3 regions of the Nocardiopsis sp. TRM 82005 genome follow, and region 2 is predicted to be linked to each of the others. Evidence: riboswitches for the same ligand, from Rfam matches in the RefSeq annotation. Region 2 holds a riboswitch; each other region holds the start of a gene.

Region 1 (7,674 bases), on a different contig from region 2:
AGCCTGCGGTACTCGCCCAGCACCAGGCCGGCCAGGCCCGGGGTGTAGACGGCCTCGCCCGCGTGCACCCGGCGCACCGCGTCCAGCAGTTCCTCCCGGCCAGCCGACTTGACCAGGTAACCGGTCGCTCCGGCCCTCACCGCGGACAGCACGTCGTCTCCGGCGCCGCTCGCCGACAGCACCAGCACCCTCGGGGGCTCGGGCAGCGCCACCAGGCTCGCGGTCAGCTCAACCCCTGTTACGTCCGGCAGGTGCAGATCCACCACGGCCAGGGTGGGGCGCGCGGCCGGGGCGATGCGCAGCGCCTTGGCTCCGTCGCCCGCCGTCCCCACCACATCGATCCCGGCCTCGCCGAGATCGCGCGCGACCGCGTCGCGCCACATCGGGTGGTCGTCCACCACCAGTACCCGGACTACCTCACTCTCCATGCGGGCGACCCTATCCCGCTCCGACGGCGCCGGGCAGGCCGTGGCCGGCCCTGGCACTCCCGGGGGCTCAGCCCCGGTTCCCGGTCCCTCAGGCCGCTCTCGTGGAGCCCGGGAACGGCGGAAGGGGCGCGCGGGCCCTTGTCGGCCCGCACGCCCCTTCCGGTCGTGCCCAGCGCGATCAGGGGCGGCGCCCCCGGCGCGCGTCAGTCGTCGTCATCGTCATCACCGCGGTCGCCGAGGTCGCCCAGGTCGATACCGCCCGGGGTCGCGGTGATCGTGATCTTCGTGTCCTTGGGGGCCTCGCCCGTGTGGGACTGGTGCGACACGGTCTGACCGCCGAGGATCCGTTCGACCTCGACCTTGAAGCCGGCCTCCTCCAGGGCCTTGCGCGCGTCCTTCACCTCCATGTCGACCACGTCGGGGATCTCCACATCCGGCGGACCGGTGGAGACGGTCAGGGTGACGGTGCCGTTGGAGCCGACGCTGGAGTTGCTGTCCGGGCTCTGCTGGATCACCTTGCCCTCGTCGACGTCCTCGCTCTCCTCCTCGACCACGTCGACGGTCAGGCCGAGCTCCTCCAGGGTCGTGCGCGCGCTCTCCAGGTCCTCGCCGACCACGGCGGGCACCGGGATGCTGCGGCTGACGGAGATCGTGACCGTTCCCTCCCGGTCGGCCTCCGCCCCGGCCGCGGGATCGGTGGAGACCACCTTTCCCGGTTCGACGCCATCGGCGTCCACGTCCTCCTGGAGTACGCTCTCCGGGTCGAAGCCGAGGTCCTCCACGGCCTTGAGGGCGTCGGCGGAGTTCTCCCCCTCCAGGTCGGGCATGGGCACCATCTGCGGACCCTTGGACAGGTACGCGGTGACCTCCTCGTCGGGGGACAGGCGCGTCCCGACATCGGGGTCGGTCGCGCCGACCGTGCCCTGCTCAGCGTCGCTGTAGACGGTCTCCTCGGACAGCGTGTAGCGCAGGCCCTCCTCAAGGATCGCCACCCGTGCGACATCGGAGCTGGAGCCGACCACGTCCGGAACGTCCGTGTAGCGGCCCTCAACGACCCACCAGCCCGCGCCGAGCACGACGAGCGCCATGACCGCCGCACCGATCCCGATCAGCAGATTGCGGCGGCGCCGGTCGTTGGGGCCGTTCCGGTAGTCGTCGTAGCCGTCGTCATCGTCGTAGCCGGCCTCGTCCAGGCCGGCGGAGTTCATGTCCACGACCATCGTGGCGTTCTCGGTGCCCGGACCGGCCCCGCCGGCGATGAGCTGCGGGGCGGTGATGGAGGCCGTGGCCGCCGACGGGGCGACGGGTGTCAGCGGAGCCTGGCTGCTCGTGGAGTCGGGGGACAGGCCCTTGAGCACTTCCAGGATCTTGGCCAGGTACTGGCCTCCGTTGCCCGGACGGTACCTGGGGTCGCGCTCAGTGGCCTTGGTGACCAGACCGTCCACCTCGGGAGGCGTGCCCGGCAGGAAGTGCGAGGGACGCGGGACGTCCTCGTTGACGTGCTGGTAGGCGATCGCGATGGGCGTCTCGCCGGTGTGCGGCTGGCCGCCGGTGAGCAGTTCGTAGAGCATGATGCCCGCCGCGTACACGTCGCTGCGCGCGTCGGCGGTGCCCTTCTCGATCTGCTCGGGTGCCAGGTAGGCGGCGGTGCCCATGAGGGTGCCGGTGCGTGTCAGGCCCTGGTTGGACTGCTCCACCGCGCGTGCCAGGCCGAAGTCGGCGACCTTGACCCGGCCGTCCTCGGTGAGGAGGACGTTCTCGGGCTTGACGTCGCGGTGGACCATGCCTGCCTGGTGGGCGGCGCCCAGAGCGGCCAGTACGGAGGCCATCACGTTCAGGGCGTCGCGCGGGGCCAGGCGCCCCCGGGACTTGAGCAGGTCGCGCAGGGTGCGTCCGGGCACGTACTCCATGGCCAGGAACACGTGCTCCTGGTCCTCACCCTGGTCGAAGACCTGCACGACGTTGGGATGGGAGAGCTTGGCGACGGAGTGCGCCTCGTTGATGAAACGCTGGACGAAGGTGGGATCCTGCGCCAGCGAAGGGTGCATCACCTTCAACGCCAGCCGCCGGTCCAGCCTCAGGTCGTGGGCGACGTAGACGGTCGCCATCCCGCCTCCGGCGATCCGGGACTCGACGAAGTAGCGTCGGTCCAGGGTGGTGCCTACGAGCGGGTCGGAAGTCGTCATGTCCACGGCGGAGTAGTGTCCTTGCTGCGGGGAGCGCGGGCTGTAGCGGCCGGTGGCGCGTACCCGACACCGGGTGTCGAACCGACACGATAGCGGAAGCCCGCACCAGGTCTGCCCCGCGGTTCGCGGTCGCGCCGCCCCGCACCACCGTCGGTGGAGGGCGTCCGCACCTGGGTTGCCTTCGTGCGCGCGCTGCCCTCCCGAGGCGTCGCACACTCCTTCCACGGTAGGGGACAGCGCCAAACGACCCGGAGGGAACGCATCGGCCCCCTCTCATATCCGCCATGGAAACGGCTCTGACCACGGCCGATGGTGTTCAGTGCCGGAGCGTCGCCACTTCGCGTCCTCCTTCTGCCCGAGCCGTGAGACCGTCCAGAACGCAACACGGGCCGCAAAAGCCATCCCGCGCCACACAAGCCACACACGGGCGCCAGTGGAAGTGTCCCAACTCTCCTCCGTCCGGAAACCGCAGGACGGTTTCCGGACAGAAGGGATCGAAGAACACTCCCTAGCGCGGTGACCGCCGGGGTCGGACGGCACTAGTCGGCCCGGGGGGAGGAGGCCTGCGCGTAGCGGCGCACCGGGATGCGCCCGGCCAGGCGGGCGCCGCGGCCCGCGCGCACGGCGTCGCGCATCGCCGCGGCCATCCGTACCGGCTCCTGGGCACGGGTCACGGCCGTGGCCAACAGCACCGCGTCGCAGCCCAGTTCCATCGCGAGGGCGGCGTCGCTCGCGGTGCCGATCCCGGCGTCCACGATCACCGGTACGCCCGCCTGCTCCACGATCAGCTCCAGGTTGTGCGGGTTGCGGATGCCCAGCCCGGTCCCGATCGGCGCGGCCAGCGGCATCACCGCCGCACAGCCCAGCTGCTCCAGGCGCCGGGCCAGCACGGGGTCGTCGTTGGTGTAGGGCAGCACGGTGAAGCCCTCGTCCACCAGCTGCTCGGCGGCGTCCAGCAGCTCCACAGGGTCGGGCAGCAGCGTGTGCTCGTCCGCCACCACCTCCAGCTTCACCCAGTCGGTGCCCAGCGCCTCGCGGCCCAGCCGGGCGGTGCGTACCGCGTCGGCCGTGGTGAAGCATCCGGCGGTGTTGGGCAGCGCCCGGATCTTGTTGCGGGCGAGGACGTCCCACACCGATCCCTGGGCGGAGGGGGAGACCCGGCGCATCGCCACGGTGGTCAGCTCGGTGCCGGAGGTGACCAGCGCATCCTCCAGGACCTCCAGTGAGGGCGCCCCGCCCGTGCCGGTGATCAGTCGGGAGCCGAAGGCGGTCCCCGCGATCACGAGCGGGTCGTCGGCGAACGCGGTGTGCTCGGTCATACTCAACCTCCTTGTACGGCGGTGAGGACGTCCACGCGGTCGCCCGCGCCCAGCGCGCTGTCGGCCCACGCGGTGCGGCGCACCACCTCGTCGTTGACGGCCACGGCGATACCGCCGGGGACCTCACCGCCTCCGGAGGCGGTGAGACCGCGTACGACCGTTTCCACGGTGGTGCCGTCGGCCACCTCACGGCGGTCGCCGTTGATGATCAGTTCCACAGCTACTCCCACTACTTCCGAGTCGTCGTGCCGTCGCCGCCGAGCACCCGGTCCGCGGCGAAGCGCCGGGCGTACTCCGGCAGGCCGCCGGTGGTCAGGGCCGCGGCCATGGCCTCGCCGGTGACCGGGGTCAGCAGTACCCCGTGCCGGAAGTGCCCGGCGGCCAGGTGCAGTCCCGGCACCCGGGTGGGGCCCAGCAGGGGTTCGTTGTCGGGTGAGCCCGGGCGCAGCCCCACACAGGTCTCGGTGACCTCCAGTTCGCTCACCCCGGGGACGAGTTCGCGCGCGTCCCGGAGCACCTGCCACAGCCCCCCGGCGGTGAGCGTGGTGTCGTGTCCCAGCTCCTCCTGGGTGGCACCGATGATCACTTCTCCGTCGGCACGCGGCACCAGGTAGGTCGGAAAGCCTCTGACCAGGCCGCGGACCGTCCGGCTGACGATCGGCGGTTCGCCGACGGGCACCCGGGCGCGCAGCAGCTGGCCCTTGACCGGACGCAGCGGCGGTACCACCGGTCCGGGGACCCTGATCCCGTCACCCCAGCAGCCCGCGGCCAGTACCGCCTGGTCGGCGGGCAGCAGGCGTCCGTCGACCAGGCGCACACCCAGCCGGGCGCCCTCCGGGCCGGGGGCGAGAACCTCCTCGGCCCGCCCGGCGACCTCGGTGACACCAGCGCGCTCTCCCGCCACGGCCAGGGCGCGCAGCAGCCGACGCGGGTCCACGGAGTGGTCCTCGGGTGCCAGGACGCCGCCGCGTACGGACGGGGCCAGCATCGGCTCCAGGCGGCGGCATCCGCGGCTGGTCAGGCGCTCGGTGGCGGTGCCAAGGCGCCGCTGGAGCTCGTGCAGCCGGGTGAGGACGGCCAGATCGTCGCGGTCGAAGGCGACCAGGAGCGTGCCGGTGGCGCGGTGGCCCACACCGAGACCGCTGGCCTCCTCCAGTTCGGCGACGAAGCCGGCGTACATGCTCGCGGACCGGATACCCAGTTCCATGAGGGGTTCCTCACCGAACACCGCCTCGGTGGCGGGAGTGAGCATGCCCGCCGCGACGGTGGAGGCGGCGCGGGCTCCGGCCGGGTCGGCCACGGGATCGGGTTCGACCAGGGTGACGCGTAGTCCCCGCTGGGCGGCACGCCAGGCGGTGACCCGCCCGATGAGGCCGCCGCCGACCACGACGACGCCGTGGTCACCGGCGCACTCGTTGGTGGGACGAGTCGTCGCGGAGGAGGGATCGTTCGACGTGCGCACGGTGCTGAGTTCCACTCCCTTCGCCGGCATGATCCGGATCAGGTTCGTGCGGTCGGAGGCTCACAGCCTCCCTCTCAGCCGGGTCTCACCCGGCTCCCGCGGGACGTATTGGTCTGTCCCCCCATCTTAGGACCTCCGCCGGGGCGGGGCCCGGGCGATCCCCGGTGAAGTGCCGGCACACCCGTGTGCAGGTACACCGGGTGCGCGGGGATGTGGCAGATTGGTCGGGTGACACAAAGCGACATCGACATCGACACACTGGTCGGCGAATGGCTGACCCTCAAAGAGGCGGCTGAGCCGCTGGGCGTGAGCCCGAACCGGATCAAGACGCTGATCCGTGAAAACCGCTTGGCGGGTGTGGTCCGCGGCGGCGAGCTGTCCATCCCCGCCGCCTTCATCGACGGCGACGACCTCGTCAAGGGACTGCCGGGCACGATGATCCTGCTCAGCGACGCGGGCTTTTCCACCGAGGAGGCCCTGCGCTGGATGTTCACCCCCGACGACTCCCTGCCGGGCACGCCCATCCAGGCCATGCGGGAGAACAGGGGAACCGAGGTGCGCCGCCGCGCCCAGAGCATGGCCTTCTGACCCGGGGCTCACGGGGGCGGGCTTGCCTTGGGCCGGCGCGGGTCAGGGCCTAGGGTGGACGGTGTGAGGACCATCCACGGAACCAGCCTGCGCAAGCGCCTGGACGCATCCCTTCTGTACCTGTGCACCGGAGCCCGGACCGAGCAGGGTGATCTCGCCGAGTTCACCGACGCCGCCCTGGCCGGGGGAGTGGACATCATCCAGCTCAGGGACAAGGGCCTGGACGCCCAAGAGGAGCTCGCGGCCCTGGAAGTACTGCGTGAGGCCTGTGAGCGGCACGGTGCCCTGCTCGCGGTCAACGACCGCGCCGACATCGCCCGTACCGTGCGCGCCGACGTCCTTCACCTGGGCCAGCGCGACCTGCCCGTGCCCATGGCACGCGACGTCATCGGCGCCGATCCCATCATCGGCCGCTCCAACAACGACGTCAGGGCCGCGGCCGCCTCCGCCGAGGAGCCCGGCAGCGACTACTTCTGCGTCGGTCCCACCTGGTCCACACCCACCAAGCCGGGCCGTCCGGCCGCCGGACTGGACCTGGTGGAGCGGGCCGCCGCCCTGGGCACCGACCGTCCCTGGTTCGCCATAGGCGGGATCGACGCGGACAACATCGACCGGGTGTTGGACGCCGGTGCCCGCCGGGTCGTGGTCGTGCGCGCCATCACGGAGGCACGGGACCCCCGGGCCGCCGCCGCCGAACTGCGCCGGCACCTGGTGGCCCGAGCCGAGCAGGGCTGACGGCCGCGGCGCCGGCTCAGGGCACCAGCAGCACCTTGCCCAGGACCGTGCGCTCCTCCAGCGCGGCGTGCGCCCGGTCCGCACGCTCCAACGGCAGGGTCAGTCCCACGTACGGTGTGATCCTGCCATAGCGCGCCAGTTCCAACACGAGGCGTAGTGCGTCCTTCTTGTCGCTGTGCGCCTCCAGGTCGAACAGTCCCACGACCTCGATCCCGTGGCGCTCGGCCTCCTCGGTGTCCACCTCCGAGAAGTGGCCGCCCGCCGACCCGTAGCTGACGAACCGGCCGCCGTCGGCCACGGATCCGAAGGCCGTGGCGCCCAGCGCTCCCCCGGCGCCGTCCAGGGCGACGTCGACCCCGGCGCCTCCGGTGAGCTCGCGGACCCGCCTCTCCCATCCGGGGCGCGAGTAGTCCACGGCCTCGTGCGCGCCCAGCTCACGGGCGAGTTCCAGTTTGGCCTCGCCGCGGGCTGCGGCGATGACCCGGGCCCCGGCCGTCCGTGCCAGCTGGACGACCAGACTGCCAGCCCCGCCGGCGGCGGCGGTGACCAGGACGGTCCTGCCGGGTCCGAACCCCGCCGTCCGCTCCAGGGCGAGCGCGGTCGGTCCGTCGTGCAGCAGTGCCAGTGCCGCCTGCGGATCCATCCCCTCGGGCACCCTGACCAGTGCCGACTCCGGAACGACGGTCCGCTCGGCGTAGCCGTCCACGGGCAGGGCGCCGTGCCCCTCAGATGTGTTCGCGTGTCCGGTCTCCGCGACCACCACAGCGTCCTCCCAGTCCGGGTCCACGCTCTCACCGAGTGCGGTCACCCTCCCGGCCACGCCCGCGCCGGGGACGTAGGGCGGGGTCAGGGGGAAGTAGTCCTGCCCCCAGCCGCTCCGGAGCAGGGTGTCCAGATACATGACGTTCGACCCCGTGACTTCCACCAGTACCTGTCCGGGGCCCACTCCGGGGTCG
Region 2 (7,674 bases):
GGACTCGTACATCGGCAGCAGCCATATGCAGTCGATCCCGAGCCACTGGAGGTAGTCCAGTTTCTGCACCAGGCCGGCGAGGTCGCCGGTGCCGTCGCCGTTGGAGTCGAAGAAGCCCCGGGCGAGTACCTCGTAGAAGACGGCGTGCTTGTACCAGTGGGGATCACTGGTACCACCGGAGGACATGAGCGGGCCGGTGGCGGCCCCGGTGGCTGGGGCGAGCGGACCGTGTTCGGCGTGACCGTGTCCACCGGGGCCGGGCTCGTCTTTGCTCATCTACTGCTCCCCACCAAGAATGTTCGACGTCGGATCAACAGGCGTTTCGGACACGGGAAGGGCTCCGGCGGAGGGTGCGCCGCCGGGGCCCGTGCTCTGGTCCGGGGTCCGCTATCTGCCGTTGACGGTGAACACGTGCGCGGGACCGGTCGTGGGGTCGAGCCGGACGTAGTTGTCCGCGCCCCAGGTGTAGGAACGGCCGGTCAGCTCGTCGGTCACCCTGAGCTCCTCCTCCCATGTGCGGCCGAGGGACGGCAGATCCAGGTGCACCGTCGCCTCGTGGGCGTGGTGCGGGTCGAGGTTGACGACGGCGATCACGGCGTCGTCGGGGGTGTCGGTTCCGGAGCCGGGCCGGTGCTTGGAGAAGCAGAGCAGCTCGGGTCGGTCCACATGGTGGAAGCGCAGGTTGCGCAGCTCCCGCATGGCCGGGTGCTCGCGGCGCAGCCGGTTGAGCAGTGTGATGAGTTCGGTGAGGGTCTCGCCGGAGGTCTCGGCCGCGGTCCAGTCGCGCGGCCGGTACTGGTACTTCTCCGAGTTCAGGTACTCCTCGCTGCCGGGCGCGGCCGGGGTGTTCTCGCACAGCTCGAAACCGGAGTAGACGCCCCAGGTGGGGGAGAGCAGCGCCGCCAGCACGGCGCGTACCTCGAAGGCGGGACGGCCGCCGTGCTGGAGGTAGGCGTGCAGGATGTCCGGAGTGTTGGCGAAGAGGTTGGGACGCAGGTAGTGGGCGGTCTCCCTGCTCAGCTCGGTGAGGTAGTCGGTCAGCTCCTCCTTGCTGTTGCGCCAGGTGAAGTAGGTGTAGGACTGGTGGAAGCCGACCTTGGCCAGGGTGCGCATCATGGCGGGGCGGGTGAAGGCCTCGGCCAGGAACAGCACGTCCGGGTGCCTGTGGGCGACGTCGGCGAGCAGCCTCCTCCAGAACGCGACCGGCTTGGTGTGCGGATTGTCGACGCGGAAGATCCGCACACCGTGGCCGATCCAGTGCTCGACCACCCGCAGGACCTCCGTGTACAGGCCCTCGAAGTCGTTGTCGAAGTTCAGCGGGTAGATGTCCTGGTACTGCTTGGGCGGGTTCTCGGCGTGGGCGATGGAGCCGTCGGCCCGGGTGGTGAACCATTCGGGGTGCTCGGTGACCCACGGATGGTCGGGCGAGCACTGTAGGGCCAGGTCCAGGGCGATCTCCAGGCCGTGTTCGCGGGCCTCGGCGACGAAGGCGTCGAAGTCGGCGAGGGAGCCGAGGGCGGGGTGGACGGCGTCGTGGCCCCCGTCGGACGATCCGATGGCCCACACCGATCCGGGCTCGCCGGGGCCAGCGGTCAGGGCGTTGTTGGCGCCCTTGCGGTGACTGGTGCCGACCGGGTGGACGGGCGGCAGGTAGACCACGTCGAAGCCCATGTCGGCGATGGCGGGCAGACGCTTGGCGGCGGTGGAGAATGTGCCGGAGCGCTCGTCTCCGGGGGCGGTGCCGACCTGGGCGCCCTCTGAGCGGGGAAAGAACTCGTACCAGGAGCCGAACAGCGCGCGTTCGCGGTGGACGGCCACGCTGGTGCGCCGGGACTTGGTGACCAGCTCGCGAAGGGGTGCGCGCTCCATCTCAGCGAGGACCTGGGGGGTGAGCGCCGCGGCGAGGCGCTCCATGGGGGCCTTGGAGGTGTCGCGCAGGGCCTCGGCGGCCCTGGTGAGCAAGGGTTTGCGGGGGACACGGGATCCGGCGCGGGCGAGCAGCCGGGCACCCTCCTCCAGGACGAGGCCGGTGTCCTGGTCCAGGGGGAGTTTGATACGGGCGGTGCGGTGCCAGGTGGCGAAGGGGTCGGACCACGACTCGACCGCGAACGACCACTTTCCCTCGGAGGGGAGGCTGATCTCGGCCTCGTACCGGTCGGTGCCGGGTGTGTGCTCGCGCATGGGGACGAGGCGTTCGCGGCGCCCCTCGGGTGAGTAGACGACGACGCCCGCGGCGAGGGAGTCGTGGCCCTCGCGGATCACCGTGGCTCCCACGGTGAAGCGTTCTCCGGGAACGGATTTCACCGGACCGAGGTCGTTGTCTGGAGAGATGTCGAGTATGGGCAGGCGTCCGATCACTGGCTACACCGTAATTGTCATGGTTTGGGCGTTATGGAAGCGTGCCGGTTTTCGGCAGTAGGAAATAACCGGGGGTCAATCCAAGGCAAGGCGGGGTTGACGAAGTATCCAGAACAGAAACTGTCCGGATTGCGACTTCGGTGCCCCCCGCTGTCTATCGTCTGCCCTCTTGCGGTGTTTGGCGGAGCGGCCGTGCCGAATAATTTGAGTGATCCTCATCACACTTGCTGCATGCGCTAAGAGCTGGCATTTGCCGGGTTTCGGCTGAGTAAACCTCTCAAATCGGCCATAAGAGCACAGCTGATGCAGGCGTATCTGTGGTTGTTTTTCTATGGATTATGAGGAAATGCCGAGAAACTGATCTGTGGTGTTGGGTGGTGTGGTGCGGTGGGTAGGGATGACCGAATGCACCTCCGGGCCGCTCAGCCTTATTCCGGACATCCCGGTGTGGCCGAATGATCTTCGGAGTGGCGTTCGCCCCGGATTCGGTCATCCAGGGCTGGCAAGCTCCGGACGACCCTTCGGTTTCTCTCGGTTTCGAGACTGCTGTATGTCTGTTTAGTGGAGATTAGAGGGGTATGTTCGCTCTGTGGGCTTTGCTGGGGATTGGCGAAGCTTTTCGCGACACGCCCGTTTTCACGGTCCTCCCTTTACGGCCCTCCTGCGAGCGTGGTCGGTGGACGGCCCTGTCCGCGTGATCCGCGGGCCGGGCGGTACACGGCCGTAGGGGGGGCGACGTGACGGAGTCGAACCAGCGCCCGCCGCGCGGACGGCGGCGGCACGAGGCCCTGCGGGGGAGGGGGAGCGCCGCCTCCTCACGCGGGAAGCTGTGGGGCGCGGTCCCGGGCGTGAAGCGGTGGGCCGCGGTCCTGCGCGGAAGACTGTCCGAACCGGTGCCGAGCGGGACACGTCAGGAGGCGGTCCTGCGCCTGACGAGGACGAGCGCGGTCGCCGGGCTGCTGACCGCGGCGCTGGTGCTGCCGTGGGTGGGCAGCGTCGGACTGGTGGCCAAGGACACGGCGGCGGCCTTCATGGCCATGCCCAGCGACCTGGAGGTGCGGCCCCTGGCCGAACGGGTCCTCCTCACCGACATGGACGGAGACCCCATCGCGGAGGTCGCCGAGCGCGAGCGCGATGTGGTGCCCCTGGACGAGATCAGCCCCTGGGCGCCCGCCGCGCTCATGGCGATCGAGGACGAGCGCTTCTACGAGCACTCCGGACTGGACCTGCGTGGGACGCTGCGCGCCGCGATCCGCACCGCAACGGGCAACACCCAGGGCGGGTCCACCATCACCCAGCAGTACGTGAAGAACCTGCTCATCGAGCAGGCCACCGACAAGGAGGACGTGGAGAGCGCCAGCGCGCAGACCCTGAGCCGCAAGCTGACGGAACTGCGCCACGCCGTCGAGCTGGAGGAGCAGCTCACCAAGGACGAGATCATGGAGGGCTACCTCAATCTCGCCTACTTCGGCGCGGGTGCGCACGGCATCGAGATCGCCGCCAGGCGCTACTTCTCCGTCTCGGCCTCCGAACTGGACCCCGCGCAGGCGGCCACGATCGTGGGCCTGGTGCGCGCGCCGTCGTACTACAGCCCGATCGACAACCCCGAATCCGCGCTGGAGCGCCGCAACCTGGTGCTGGACCGGATGGCCGCCACCGGGCACCTGGAGGCGGGGGAGGCCGAGGAGTACAAGAACCGGGGGCTGGGCGTGGACGAGACCCCGCGCGGGGGCAGCTGTTTCCACGGCGAGCAGCCGTTCTTCTGCGACTACGTCATGCGCTGGCTGCGCGACTCCGACGTGCTCGCCGACACCCAGCAGGAGCGCGACCGGATGATCGAACAGGGCGGCATCACCGTGCGCACCACGCTCGACAGCGACATGCAGAAGGCCGCGGAGAAGGCGATCGAGAAGTACGTACCGGCGGAGGAGAACACCAAGTTCGCCTCCGAGGTGCTCGTGGAGCCCGGCACCGGTCGGGTGCGGGCGATGGCCCAGAACATGCCCTACGGCTTCGACGAGGAGGAGACCGGTACCACCTCGATCAACCTGGCCGTGGACCGCGACGGCGGCGGATCCCACGGATACCAGGCGGGATCGACGTTCAAGCCGTTCACGCTGGCCGCGGCCCTGGACTCAGGGCTCAAGTACGGCACCAGCTTCAACGCGCCCAAGACCGTGTCGGTCAGCGGGATGCGCAACTGCGAGGGCGGCAAGATGGCCGAGTGGGACGTGCGCAACGCCGGTGAAAGCGACGGGGGCGAGCACGACATGGTCAGCGGGACGAAGGGGTCGGTGAACACCTACTTCGCCCAGCTCCAGGAGCGCGTCGGCCTCTGTGAGACCGCGGAGATGGCTGAGCGACTGGGCATCCACCGCGCGGACGGCGAGGACCTGGGAGTGTGGAACTCCTTCACCCTGGGCGACCAGGAGGTCTCCCCGCTCACCCTGGCCAGCGCCTACGCCACCTTCGCCGCCCGGGGCACCCGCTGCGAACCGGTCCCGGTCTCCTCGGTCCGCGTCGGCAACGAAGAGGAGGAGGACAGCGAGGTGATCGAGGTGGACACCGTCTGCGAGGAGGACGCGATCAAGACCAAGGTCGCCGACGGTGTCAACCACCTGCTCCAGCAGACCTTCAAGGGCGGTACCACCAACGGCCTTGAGATCGGGCGCCCAGCCGCGGCCAAGACCGGTACCACCGACAGTTCGGCGTACGCGTGGTTCGCGGGATACACCCCGAACCTGGTCGGAACCGTGGCGGTCGGCGACATCCGCGGCGGTGAGCAGCACCCGCTCGAGGGCGTGACCATCGGTGACCAGTTCTACGGCATCGTCTACGGCGCCACCCTGCCCGGCCCGATCTGGCAGGCCACCATGGAGGAGGCCGCGGACGAGCTTCCGAAGAAGAAGTTCGCGTCGTCGCCGAAGGCCTTCGGCAGTTCGTCGTCCGAGCCGTCCGGGTCCGACAGCGACGGGGACGAGGCCTGACGCCGTCCCGGGGCGGCCGGGCCGGCCGCCCCGGGCGGGACGAGGATCGTGGGGGGCGGACCACCCCACGATCCTCCCCCGTGCCCCATACTGGAGGGAAGAACCGACAGGGGAGCGCGTGAGCGCTGAGAGTGCGGTACCAGGCCGCAGACCCTTACACACCTGATCTGGGTCATACCAGCGAAGGAAGTCGTAGGAACTCGTCACCGGTGGCGTGCTCCCGCGCACCGGAGTGATCTGGTGCGCGCCATGCTCCACCGGTGCCGCTCTTGGCCCCATGGCCCCTCGTCATCCCCCGACGAAGGGACACCAGGACATGAAGAAGAAGGACGACACCGCGAAGACCGGCTTCTGGCGGGACGTTCGCGGCCAACTGCTGGGCTGGCGCACCGTCGACATCGTCGTGGCCGCCGTCATCGGCGTCGCGGTCGGCGTCGTCTTCTGGCTGTGGAACATCGTGTGGACGGTCACGACACCCCTGTTCGTGGGGTTCCCGCCGGCGCAGGCCGCCGTCTACGGCATGTGGCTGATCTCCGGCGTGCTCGGCGGCCTGGTCATCCGCAAACCCGGAGCCGCCGTGCTCACCTCGGTCGCCGCCGCCTCGGTGTCGGCGGTCCTGGGGACCCAGTGGGGAATCATGGTCATCCTCGACGGAACCCTCCAGGGCATCCTGCCCGAGCTGGTCTTCCTCGCCTTCGGCTACCGGCGCTGGGGTATGGGCGCGGCCGTGCTCGCCGCGGCGGCCGCGGGGGTCTCACCGGCCATCCGCGACAACATCACCTACAACGTCGCCTGGCCGCTGCACTTCCAGATCGTCTACGGCGTCATCGTGGTGATCAGCGCCGCCGTCATCGCGGGCGCAGGCGCCCGGATCCTCACCACCGCCCTGGCCAGGTCCGGGGCACTGGCGCCCTTCCCGTCGGCCAGGGGCTGACCCGTGGCGGAAACACACGGGCGGGACGCCCGCCCCGGCGCGCGCGTGGAGCTGTCCGGCTGGGGCTGGCGGCACTCCGGACGCGAGGAGTACGCGCTGCGCGGCGTGGACCTGGTCGTCGAACCCGGGGAGCGCGTGCTGCTGCTCGGCGCCTCCGGGGCGGGCAAGTCCACCCTGCTGCACTCGCTGGCCGGTCTGACCGGTGAGGACGGCGCGATCAGCGGCGACCAGGAGGGCACCCTGGTCGTGGACGGCGAGCCCGCCGACCGCGGACGGGGCCGGGTCGGCCTGGTCAGCCAGGACCCCGAGACACAGCTGGTGATGGCGCGCGCGGGCGACGACGTGGCCTTCGGGCCGGAGAACCTGGGCGTGGACCCCGAGCTGATCTGGCCCCGGGTGCACGGGGCGCTGGAGGCCGTGGGCTTCCCGTACGGGTCCCGCCACTCCACGGGCGCGCTGTCGGGAGGCGAGAAGCAGCGCCTGGTGATCGCCGGGGCGCTGGCCATGCGCCCCCGCCTGCTGCTGTTGGACGAGCCCACCGCCAACCTCGACCCCGCGGGGGCCGCGCTGGTACGCGGTGTGCTCACACGCCTGCTCGCCGAGACCGGGGCGACCCTGGTCCTGGTCGAGCACCGCGTGGCCGAGGTGGTCGACCTGGTGGACCGGGTCGTGGTCGTGGAGCCCGGCGGCGGCGTGATCGCCGACGGGGACCCGGACACCGTGTTCGCCGGACACGGGTGCTCACTGGCCGACCAGGGGGTGTGGATGCCCGGGAACGAGCCCGGGCCCGACCTGGCGCCGGCACCCGGGGGAGGGGCCCTGCTGGAGGCCGTGGACGTGGCCGCGCGCACCCCCTTCCAGCTGGGCGTGCGCTCCGCGCCCCGGCGTGTGGTGCTCGACGGCGTGGACACCACCGTGTCCGCGGGGACGGCGACCGCACTGACCGGGCCCAACGGCTCGGGCAAGTCCACGCTGCTGACCATGCTGGCCGGGCTGTCCAAGCCGTACCGGGGACAGGTGCTGCCGCGCGGGCCGCTGGCCGGTGCCGACCGGCGCCCGCTCGCACGCTGGCCCGCCCGGCGGTTGGCCCGGCACGTGGGCACGGTCTTCCAGCACGCCGAGGACCAGTTCGTCACCACCACCGTCCGCGACGAGCTGCGGTTCGCCCCGCTGCGTGCCGGGATGGGTGAGGCCGAGACCGACACCTGGGTGGGTGAGCTGATGGAGCGGCTGCGCCTGACCCGCCTGGCCGACGTGCACCCCTACACGCTCTCGGGCGGGGAGAAGCGGCGCCTGTCGGTGGCCACGGCGCTCAGCTCCGGTCCCTCGCACGCGCCCGACGTGCTCATGCTGGACGAGCCGACCTTCGGCCAGGACACCCGCACATGGATCGAA
Region 3 (7,674 bases), on a different contig from region 2:
GGCTGGCGCATCGGTGTCGTGCGCCTGCCCGACTCCGAGATCGGCCACCGCCTGCGCGACGGGCTGCTCGGCGTGGCCAGCGAGATCTGGTCGTGCCCAGCCGCACCCGTCCAGAAGGCCGCCGCGCACGCCTTCGCCGAACCCGCCGAACTCGTGGACCACATCGACCGGAGCCGCCGACTGCACGGAATCGTCGCGGCTGCGGTCACCAGGGTGTTCACCCATGCGGGTGTGGCCGTCTCCGTGCCCCGGGCGGCGTTCTACCTCTACCCCGACTTCGAACCGGCCCGTGAGCAACTGGCCGCCCGGTACGGCGTGACCACCGGTCCGGAGCTCACCGGGCTGCTGCTGGACCGCTTCGGCATGGGCGTGCTGCCCGCCGCCGAGTTCGGGGAGAGTTCCGCGACCCTGCGCATGCGGGTCGCCACCAGCCTGCTCTACGGCGACACCGAGGAGCGCCGTTACGCCGCGCTCGCCGCCACCGATCCGCTGACACTGCCATGGATCCGAGCCCACCTCGACCGCCTCGCCGAGGTCCTGGACGAGCTGCTCGCCGAGAGGCCCGGTCCCGTCCTCGCGCAGTCCCGGGCATCCGCGCCGCAGGCGGTCAGCTAGGACCGCGTCCGCCCCCGCTAAGGGGGCGGGGCGGACGCGACACTCTTCCGGCCTCCCCCGGTCGCTCCTTCCGGGGGAGGCCGGAACCATGTCCGCCGCCGCACCTCTTGGCCCGCGCCGACGCCTCGGGCGGCCAGCTCCCGGCTGGGAGCGATCACCGCGCGGTAGTGGCCGAGCAGCTGCTCACCGACCGTCTCCCAGGTGCGGTGTTCCACCGACGGACGGGCGCACCGGGCCATCCGTCGCCGCACTCCGCGGTTGTGGACCAGTCGTCCCACCGCCACCCGCAGTTCGCGCACCGAGTCCGGGGCGTACAGCAACCCGTTGTGCTCGGGCAGTACCAGGTCCAGTGGTCCGCCCGAGGCCGGTGCCACCACAGGGACCCCCGAGGCCAGGGCCTCCTGGACGGCCTGGCAGAAGGTCTCGTCGGCGCCGGTGTGCACGAACACGTCCATGGACGCGTACAGACGTGACAGCTCCTCCCCGGTGCGCTGACCGGTGAACACCGCTTCGGGCAGGCGTCGGCGCAGAGCGGCCCGCTCGGGGCCGTCGCCCACCACGACCAGCTTGATCCCGCGCAGCCGCGCCACGTGCGCCAGCAGGGCCACCCTCTTGTCCCGGGCCAGCCGTCCCACGTAGCCCACGATGGCCTCACCGTTCGGCGCGAGCCTGCGTCGCAGCTCCTCGTCGCGGTGGTCGGGGTTGAAGCGGTGGGTGTCCACGCCGCGCCGCCACAGGTCCAACCGGGGGAACCCCCGGGCGGACAGCGCCTCCATGGTGGCCGAGGACGGCACCAGCGTGCGGTCCGCGGCCGCGTGGGTGCGTTGCAGCAGCGACCAGAGGACGTCACCGCCGGGCAGGCGGTAGCGACCGGCGAAACCCGGCAGGTCGGTCTGGAACACGGCCACGGTCGGCAGCGCCCACCTGCGTGCGATGTCCACGGCGGTCGAGCCGAGCAGGACGGGGGAGGCCAGGTGCAGGACGTCGGGGGAGAAGGCCCGGATCGCCGCGGTCATCGTGCGCCGAGCGGGCAGCCCCACGGAGAAGTCCCGGTAGAAGGGCAGGGGCAGGGAGGGCATACGGACCACCGGGAAACCCGCGTAGGAGGCGGGGCCCGGCCCCGGGGCCAGCACCAGGGCCTCGTGGCCCCGTGCGGCCAGCAGGTCGGCGACCCGGCACACGGAGTTGGTCACCCCGTTGACCTGCGGAAGGAAGGATTCTGTCACGATGGCCACGCGAAGCGGCCTGCGGGTGTTGGTCGGGGACATGCGAGTGGCTCCCAACGCCGGGGGATGGCTGCCTTCGACGCTAGGCTCGGAGGGTGAACCTCGGTTTGGACGCGGGGGAACCGTGCCCGAAGACCAGGCATGGGTTGATCGAGCGGGCGGTGACGGTGCCCGTGCGCCCGTATGTCCGCCGGGTGTCCTCCGGTGGTTATGATCGCCACACGCAACTGGTCTATCACTCTAGGGAGTTACGCGGTGACCCTCACGGAATGGGCGGAAGTGGTCAGAAGAGAACTGGACCTGACCGGTACGGAGCCGCTCCGAAAGGAGGACGTCGACCGGGTTCTGGACCTGGCCAGGGACGCCGCGCACTCCGTGGCCAGGCCCGCCGCACCGCTCACCACCTATCTCCTCGGCATCGCGGTGGGACAGGGCGCGTCCCCGTCCGAGGCCGCGGACGCCCTCAGTAGACTCGCCCTGGCCCAGGTCGAGGAAGGCGCCTGAGGCCCCGAGTACGCGAGAACAAGCGCACTGGTTCCCGAAGAAACACGCATGTGGAACACACGTGATTCGTTCGTTACGCGCCGGTGCGATTCTTTGCCGGTATCGCGAGGCTTTCACCAGTGCCGACGTGATTACGAGGGCGCCGGGTCCCCCCGCACAGAAGTACCAGCGCCCCCATCCCCACATACTCACCGATAGGGAGATCCCCTGTGGACCAACTCCTCGAAATGGCGGATATCGTCAGCGGCATCATCTGGGGGCCTTTCGTCCTCATCCCGCTGCTGTTCATTGTCGGCCTGTTCCTCACGATCCGTCTGCGCCTGCTCCAGCTCCTCCGCCTGCCGCACGCGCTGTGGCTCGCCCTCGTCCGCCGCAAGGAGGACGTGTCCGTCCAGGGAGACATCTCCCATTACCAGGCCCTGAGCACCGCCCTCGCCGCCACGGTCGGCGTCGGTAACATCGCGGGTGCCGCGCTCGCCATCGGTGTGGGCGGACCGGGCGCTCTGTTCTGGATGTGGGTCGTCGGCCTCATCGGCATGGCCACCAAGTACAGCGAGGCCCTCTTGGGCGTGAAGTTCCGCCGCACCGACGCCAAGGGCGAGCAGAGCGGCGGACCGATGTACTACCTCAAGTACGGGATCCGCGGCGGCCTGGGCACCACCCTGGGTATGGCGTTCGCGATCTTCGGGGCCATCGCCGCCTTCGGTATCGGCAACGGCACCCAGTCCAACGCCGTCGCCGACCAGATCACCAACATCACGCCGCTGGAGCCGTGGATGGTGGGCCTGGCGCTGACCATCATCGCGGGCGCCGTCATCCTCGGCGGGATCAAGAGCATCGGCCGGGTCGCCTCCGGCCTGGTGCCGATCATGATCCTCCTCTACATCAGCGCCTGCCTGCTCATCCTGGCCGTCAACTGGGCCGGCATCCTGCCCGCGCTCCAGCTCGTGGTGACCGACGCCTTCACCGGTACGTCCGCGGCGGGCGGCTTCGCCGGGGCGGGCCTCATGCTCGCCATCCGGCAGGGCTTCTCCCGCGGCATCTTCTCCAACGAGTCGGGTCTGGGCACCGGCGGCATCGCCGCCGCCGCGGCCAAGACCAGGCAGCCGGTCCGCCAGGCCATGGTCTCGATGACCCAGACCTTCATCGACACCATCATCGTGGTCACCATGACCTGCCTGGTCATCATCACCACCGGCGCCTGGCAGGCATCGGGGGCGGAGAGGGAGGACGGCTCCCTTATGACCAGCAGCGCGGTCGCCACGGGCCTGGGCGACCTCAGCCCCGGGCTCGCCCCGGTCGGCACCTACATCGTGGCCATCGCGGTCGCCGTGTTCGCCTTCACCACCCTGCTCGGCTGGGCCTACTACGGCGAGCGGTGCGTGGAGTTCCTGGGCGGCCGCAGGTGGGTCACGCCCTACCGCCTGGTGTTCATCGTGGTCATCTTCATCGGCTCGGTGGCCACTCTGGACTCCGTGTGGCTGTTCAGCGACATCGCCAACGGACTGATGGCGCTGCCCAACCTCCTCGGGCTCCTGCTGCTGTCCCCGGTCATCGTGGCCGAGACGCGCAAGTTCTTCGACCACCCGAACTGGAGGGACCCGGACGCGGTCATGGAGGACGTCCGGGGTTAGATCGTGTTTTCTGCATAGTTCCGGTCCCGCCCGTCTCCCCCCACCACCCGCAAGGGAGAGCCTTCGGCTCCAGTGTCCCGCGGCACCGGACTGCCTCTCGCTACGCCTGCGCGCTCGTGGAGCACGACCAGGCTGGACTTCGCACACCGTGAGATGGCCCGGACGGCCGCTCACTGAGCCGAAAGCCTTCTGAAAAACACTCCCTAGAGGGCGTTTTCCCGGGTGCCTTCGCCCGACCGGTGCGGCCGGTCGCGCGATGGGCCCGGAACACGACCGAACCCCGCTCCTGGCGAAGGGGGACCGGCTCCGCGCCGGTCCCCCTTCGTGTGCCGACTCCGGTGGTGGCGGGGGCGCCGCTCCTACCACCAGGCGTGGAAGTGGTGCACCGGGCCCTGGCCGCCGCCCGCGTCGATCTCGTCGGCGCGCCGGATCGCCTCCGTCAGGTAGTCCTTGGCGTCCCCGACCGCCGCGGCCACGTCGGGGCGCTGCGGCAGCAGGGCCGCGATCGAGGAGGACAGTGTGCACCCGGTGCCGTGCGTGTTGCGGGTGGCCACCCTCGGAGCGCGCAACTCCACCGGCTCGGTCTCCCGGGAGACCAGGATGTCCACGCTCTCCCCACCGGACAGGTGACCGCCCTTGAGCAGGACCCGGCGCGGCCCCAGGTCCAGCAGACGCACGGCCTGGGCGCGCATCGCCGCCAGGTCGGCGGCCTCGGACTCCTCCAGCAGGTCGGCGGCCTCGGGCAGGTTCGGGGTGATCAGGTCCGCGCGGGGCAGCAGCCTGCCGCGCAGCGCCTCGACGGCGGAGGACTCCAGCAGCCGGTCACCGCTCTTGGCGACCATCACCGGGTCCACCACCACGTTCGGGAGCGCATGACGGTCGATCGCCTCGGCCACCGCCTCGGTGGTCTCGGAGGTGCCCAGCATGCCCACCTTGACCGCGTGCACGGTGGCGTCGTCGAAGAGCGTGTCCATCTGGTGGGTGACGAACTCGGCCGGGACGGCGTGGACCCCCGTGACACCGCGTGTGGACTGGGCGGTCAGCGCGGTGACCACGGTCATTCCGAAGGTCCCGTGCGCGGAGAAGGCCTTGAGGTCGGCCTGGACCCCCGCACCCCCGCTGGGGTCGCTGCCGGCGACGGACACGATGTTGTACGCGCTCATGGGCGTTCCTTCGCTAGTACTAACTAGGGCAGGTTCGACGGGTGTGCTCTCAGCCGGGACGTCGTCCCGGCACCCCGCGCCGTGGGGGCCGCCGCCGCGGCCCCGCTCCGTAAACGTTCGTGGGTGTTCTCCAGGGAGGGTATCCCGCGGACGGGGACCGGCCCGCTACGGGGGGGCGGGCCCGGCCCTCAGACGCGGGTGGGTGCCTGGTGGTGCTCGGTCTCCACCATCTGGCCGCGCTTGCGGTGCTCCCACACCACGGCCGCCAACACCACGGCGAAGCCGATCACCATGAACACCACCGTGGCCGGGATGTCGGTGGGGGGCAGAACGGTGCGGTCCTCGGTCTGCCACGGCCACAGGGCGCGCAGCGACCCGGCCATCAGACCGGTGAGCACGACCAGGGTCATGTGGTGGAAGTTCTCCAGCAGGTACTGCAAGATCTTCACGAACACCGACAGGCCCGTGAGCGCGCCCAGCGCGATCACCGCCAGGTAGGCGACGTCCATGTCGCCGACCGCGCTGATCGTGGGCTCGTACAGGCCCAGGGTGAGCAGGATGAACGAGCCGGACAGGCCGGGCAGGACCAGCGCGCACACGGCCACGGACCCGGCGAGGAAGACCACCACCGGGTGGGTGGGCAGGTTCGCTCCGGGCAGGCCGGTGAGGAAGAACGCGCCCGCGGCGAAGACCAGGGCGACGAGGTAGTGCCAGGCCCGCCACTTCTCACCGGAGCCGCTGTAGGGGATCCACAGGCAGGCCAGGACCAGGCCGAAGAACAGCGCGTACGCGTACTGGGAGTAGGTCTCGACCAGCGGTGCGAGCAGGATGGCGGCCAGACCCAGGAAGACGACCATGCCGATCAGGGCGGGGAGCAGCACGCTCCAGTCCACCTGGCGGAACTGCTCGCGCGCCCGTTCCCCGCCGCGTCCGCGCGGGACGTCGGCGACGTAGCGCTTGATGCCGCTGACCATGTGGCCCGCGCCGCCGATGAGCTTGTCGTAGAGGCCGGTGATCAGGGCGACCGTGCCGCCGCTGATACCGGGCAGGGCCTCGGATGCTCCCACGGCGCCGCCGCGTACCGCGTTGAAGATGTAGCTGCCTACTGACTTTGGCATCTGGGTTGTTGGGCGCCGCCTGGGCCGGAACCCGGGCGAGGGCGCCATCCTCCGTCCTAGTGGTGCCACCGCACGCGCACCGTGTGCACGGGTGGAGGGTGGGTCAGGGGTTGTCCACGTGATCCACGGTCCCGACTGGACACGCGGTGGGGGCCGCCAGTACCGGCCGGTGCACCGACCAGGCCGGGGCCGGGAGACGTCAGTCTAGCGGTGGCAGAACGGGACGAGGGCTGATCAGAAGGTGCCGAACCCCTGTTTCGGCTGAGCAGGAGCATATTGACTACGTGCCCGAAATGAAAGGCTCCCCACCCTCGGGGCGCGGGGGTCTACAGGACCGGGTCGGGAGCCGTCGTGTCGACCTGCGCGACCGACGCCGCCCACCGGTAGTCCTGCTTGCCGACCGACGTACGCCGCACCCGGTCCACGAAGTGCACGGTTCGCGGCACCTTGAACCCCGCGAGCCGCACACGGCAGTACGAGCGCAGTTCGGCCTCCGCCAGCCGGGCGCCCGGGGCCAGCGAGACCAGCGCGGTCACCCGCTGCCCGAGCCGCTGGTCGGGTGCGGGTACCACGATGACGTCCTCCACCGCGGGGTGCGCCTTCAGCGCGGCCTCCACCTCCTCGGGGTAGACCTTCTCCCCGGCGGTGTTGATGACCACGCTGCCCCGTCCCAGCAGCACGATCGATCCGTCCGCCGCACGGGTGCCGAAGTCGCCCGAGAGCGCCCAGCGGCGCCCCTCGCCGTCGGTGGGGAAGGTGCGGGCGGTCGCGATGGGATCGTTGTAGTAGCCCAGCGGGATCCGGCCGGTGCGCGCGATCCGTCCGACCTCGGGCGATCCCGGGGGCAGCGGGCGCAGGGAGGCGTCCAACACAGCGATACTGCCGCCCATGGTGAAGCTGCGGTTGTCGGAGGCCCCGGACAGTACCTCGGGCTCCTCTCCGCCGCCCTGCTCGGCGCCGGTGGCCGAACCGCACACGCCGGTCTCCGAGCCTCCGTAGGAGTCGGCCAGGGCCACGTCCTCGCGCCAGCTGTGCCACAGCGCGCGCACCGTCGGGGTGAGCGGGGTGCCGCCGGAGCGCACCGATGTCAGCTCGGGGCACAGTCCCGGCTCCGTGAGCAGGTGCCGGGCCAGAGGGCGGGCCATGGCGTCGCCCACCAGCTGCACGGTGTGCACACCCTCCCGGTGCGCCGTCTCCAGGACCCGGTCCGGGTGGAAGCTGCGGTCGGTGTACAGCACCACCCGCTTGCCGCACAGCAGCATGCTCAGCGCGTTCCACTGCCCGGCCGCGTGCATCAGCGGCCCCAGCACCAGCATGCGCTGCGGGAAGCAGCGGGTGGCGCGCTCGGCCGCCTCCTCCGGGGTCCGGGCGCGGGGCGTACCCGGTGCCCGGCGCTCCAGCGCGGCGCGGAAGA

What was found. A riboswitch is a leader RNA that binds a small molecule or an ion and turns the genes downstream of it on or off. The one in region 2 is predicted to bind thiamine pyrophosphate.
Region 1: it holds a riboswitch for thiamine pyrophosphate, as region 2 does, so the genes downstream of both, thiO (glycine oxidase ThiO) here and AC0T5L_RS11820 (ECF transporter S component) in region 2, are expected to answer to the same signal.
Region 3: it holds a riboswitch for thiamine pyrophosphate, as region 2 does, so the genes downstream of both, thiD (bifunctional hydroxymethylpyrimidine kinase/phosphomethylpyrimidine kinase) here and AC0T5L_RS11820 (ECF transporter S component) in region 2, are expected to answer to the same signal.

What each region holds. Positions count from the first base shown of each region.
Region 1 is NZ_JBWDTQ010000050.1:3,388-11,061, forward strand. It holds gene AC0T5L_RS26755 (response regulator) at 1-428, opposite strand, end outside; gene pknB (Stk1 family PASTA domain-containing Ser/Thr kinase) at 632-2,620, opposite strand; gene AC0T5L_RS26765 (thiazole synthase) at 3,154-3,933, opposite strand; gene thiS (sulfur carrier protein ThiS) at 3,936-4,151, opposite strand; gene thiO (glycine oxidase ThiO) at 4,163-5,425, opposite strand; TPP riboswitch at 5,393-5,505, opposite strand; gene AC0T5L_RS26780 (Rv2175c family DNA-binding protein) at 5,606-5,983, shown strand; gene thiE (thiamine phosphate synthase) at 6,047-6,718, shown strand; gene AC0T5L_RS26790 (zinc-binding dehydrogenase) at 6,735-7,674, opposite strand, start outside.
Region 2 is NZ_JBWDTQ010000015.1:65,751-73,424, reverse strand. It holds gene treS (maltose alpha-D-glucosyltransferase) at 1-276, opposite strand, end outside; gene AC0T5L_RS11830 (alpha-1,4-glucan--maltose-1-phosphate maltosyltransferase) at 388-2,358, opposite strand; gene AC0T5L_RS11825 (transglycosylase domain-containing protein) at 3,096-5,345, shown strand; TPP riboswitch at 5,444-5,551, shown strand; gene AC0T5L_RS11820 (ECF transporter S component) at 5,662-6,279, shown strand; gene AC0T5L_RS11815 (ABC transporter ATP-binding protein) at 6,283-7,674, shown strand, end outside.
Region 3 is NZ_JBWDTQ010000010.1:104,432-112,105, reverse strand. It holds gene AC0T5L_RS06955 (pyridoxal phosphate-dependent aminotransferase) at 1-615, shown strand, start outside; gene AC0T5L_RS06950 (glycosyltransferase family 4 protein) at 633-1,883, opposite strand; gene AC0T5L_RS06945 (DUF6457 domain-containing protein) at 2,097-2,345, shown strand; gene AC0T5L_RS06940 (alanine/glycine:cation symporter family protein) at 2,555-3,979, shown strand; gene thiD (bifunctional hydroxymethylpyrimidine kinase/phosphomethylpyrimidine kinase) at 4,339-5,142, opposite strand; TPP riboswitch at 5,131-5,229, opposite strand; gene AC0T5L_RS06930 (DUF368 domain-containing protein) at 5,331-6,260, opposite strand; gene AC0T5L_RS06925 (acyl-CoA synthetase) at 6,587-7,674, opposite strand, start outside.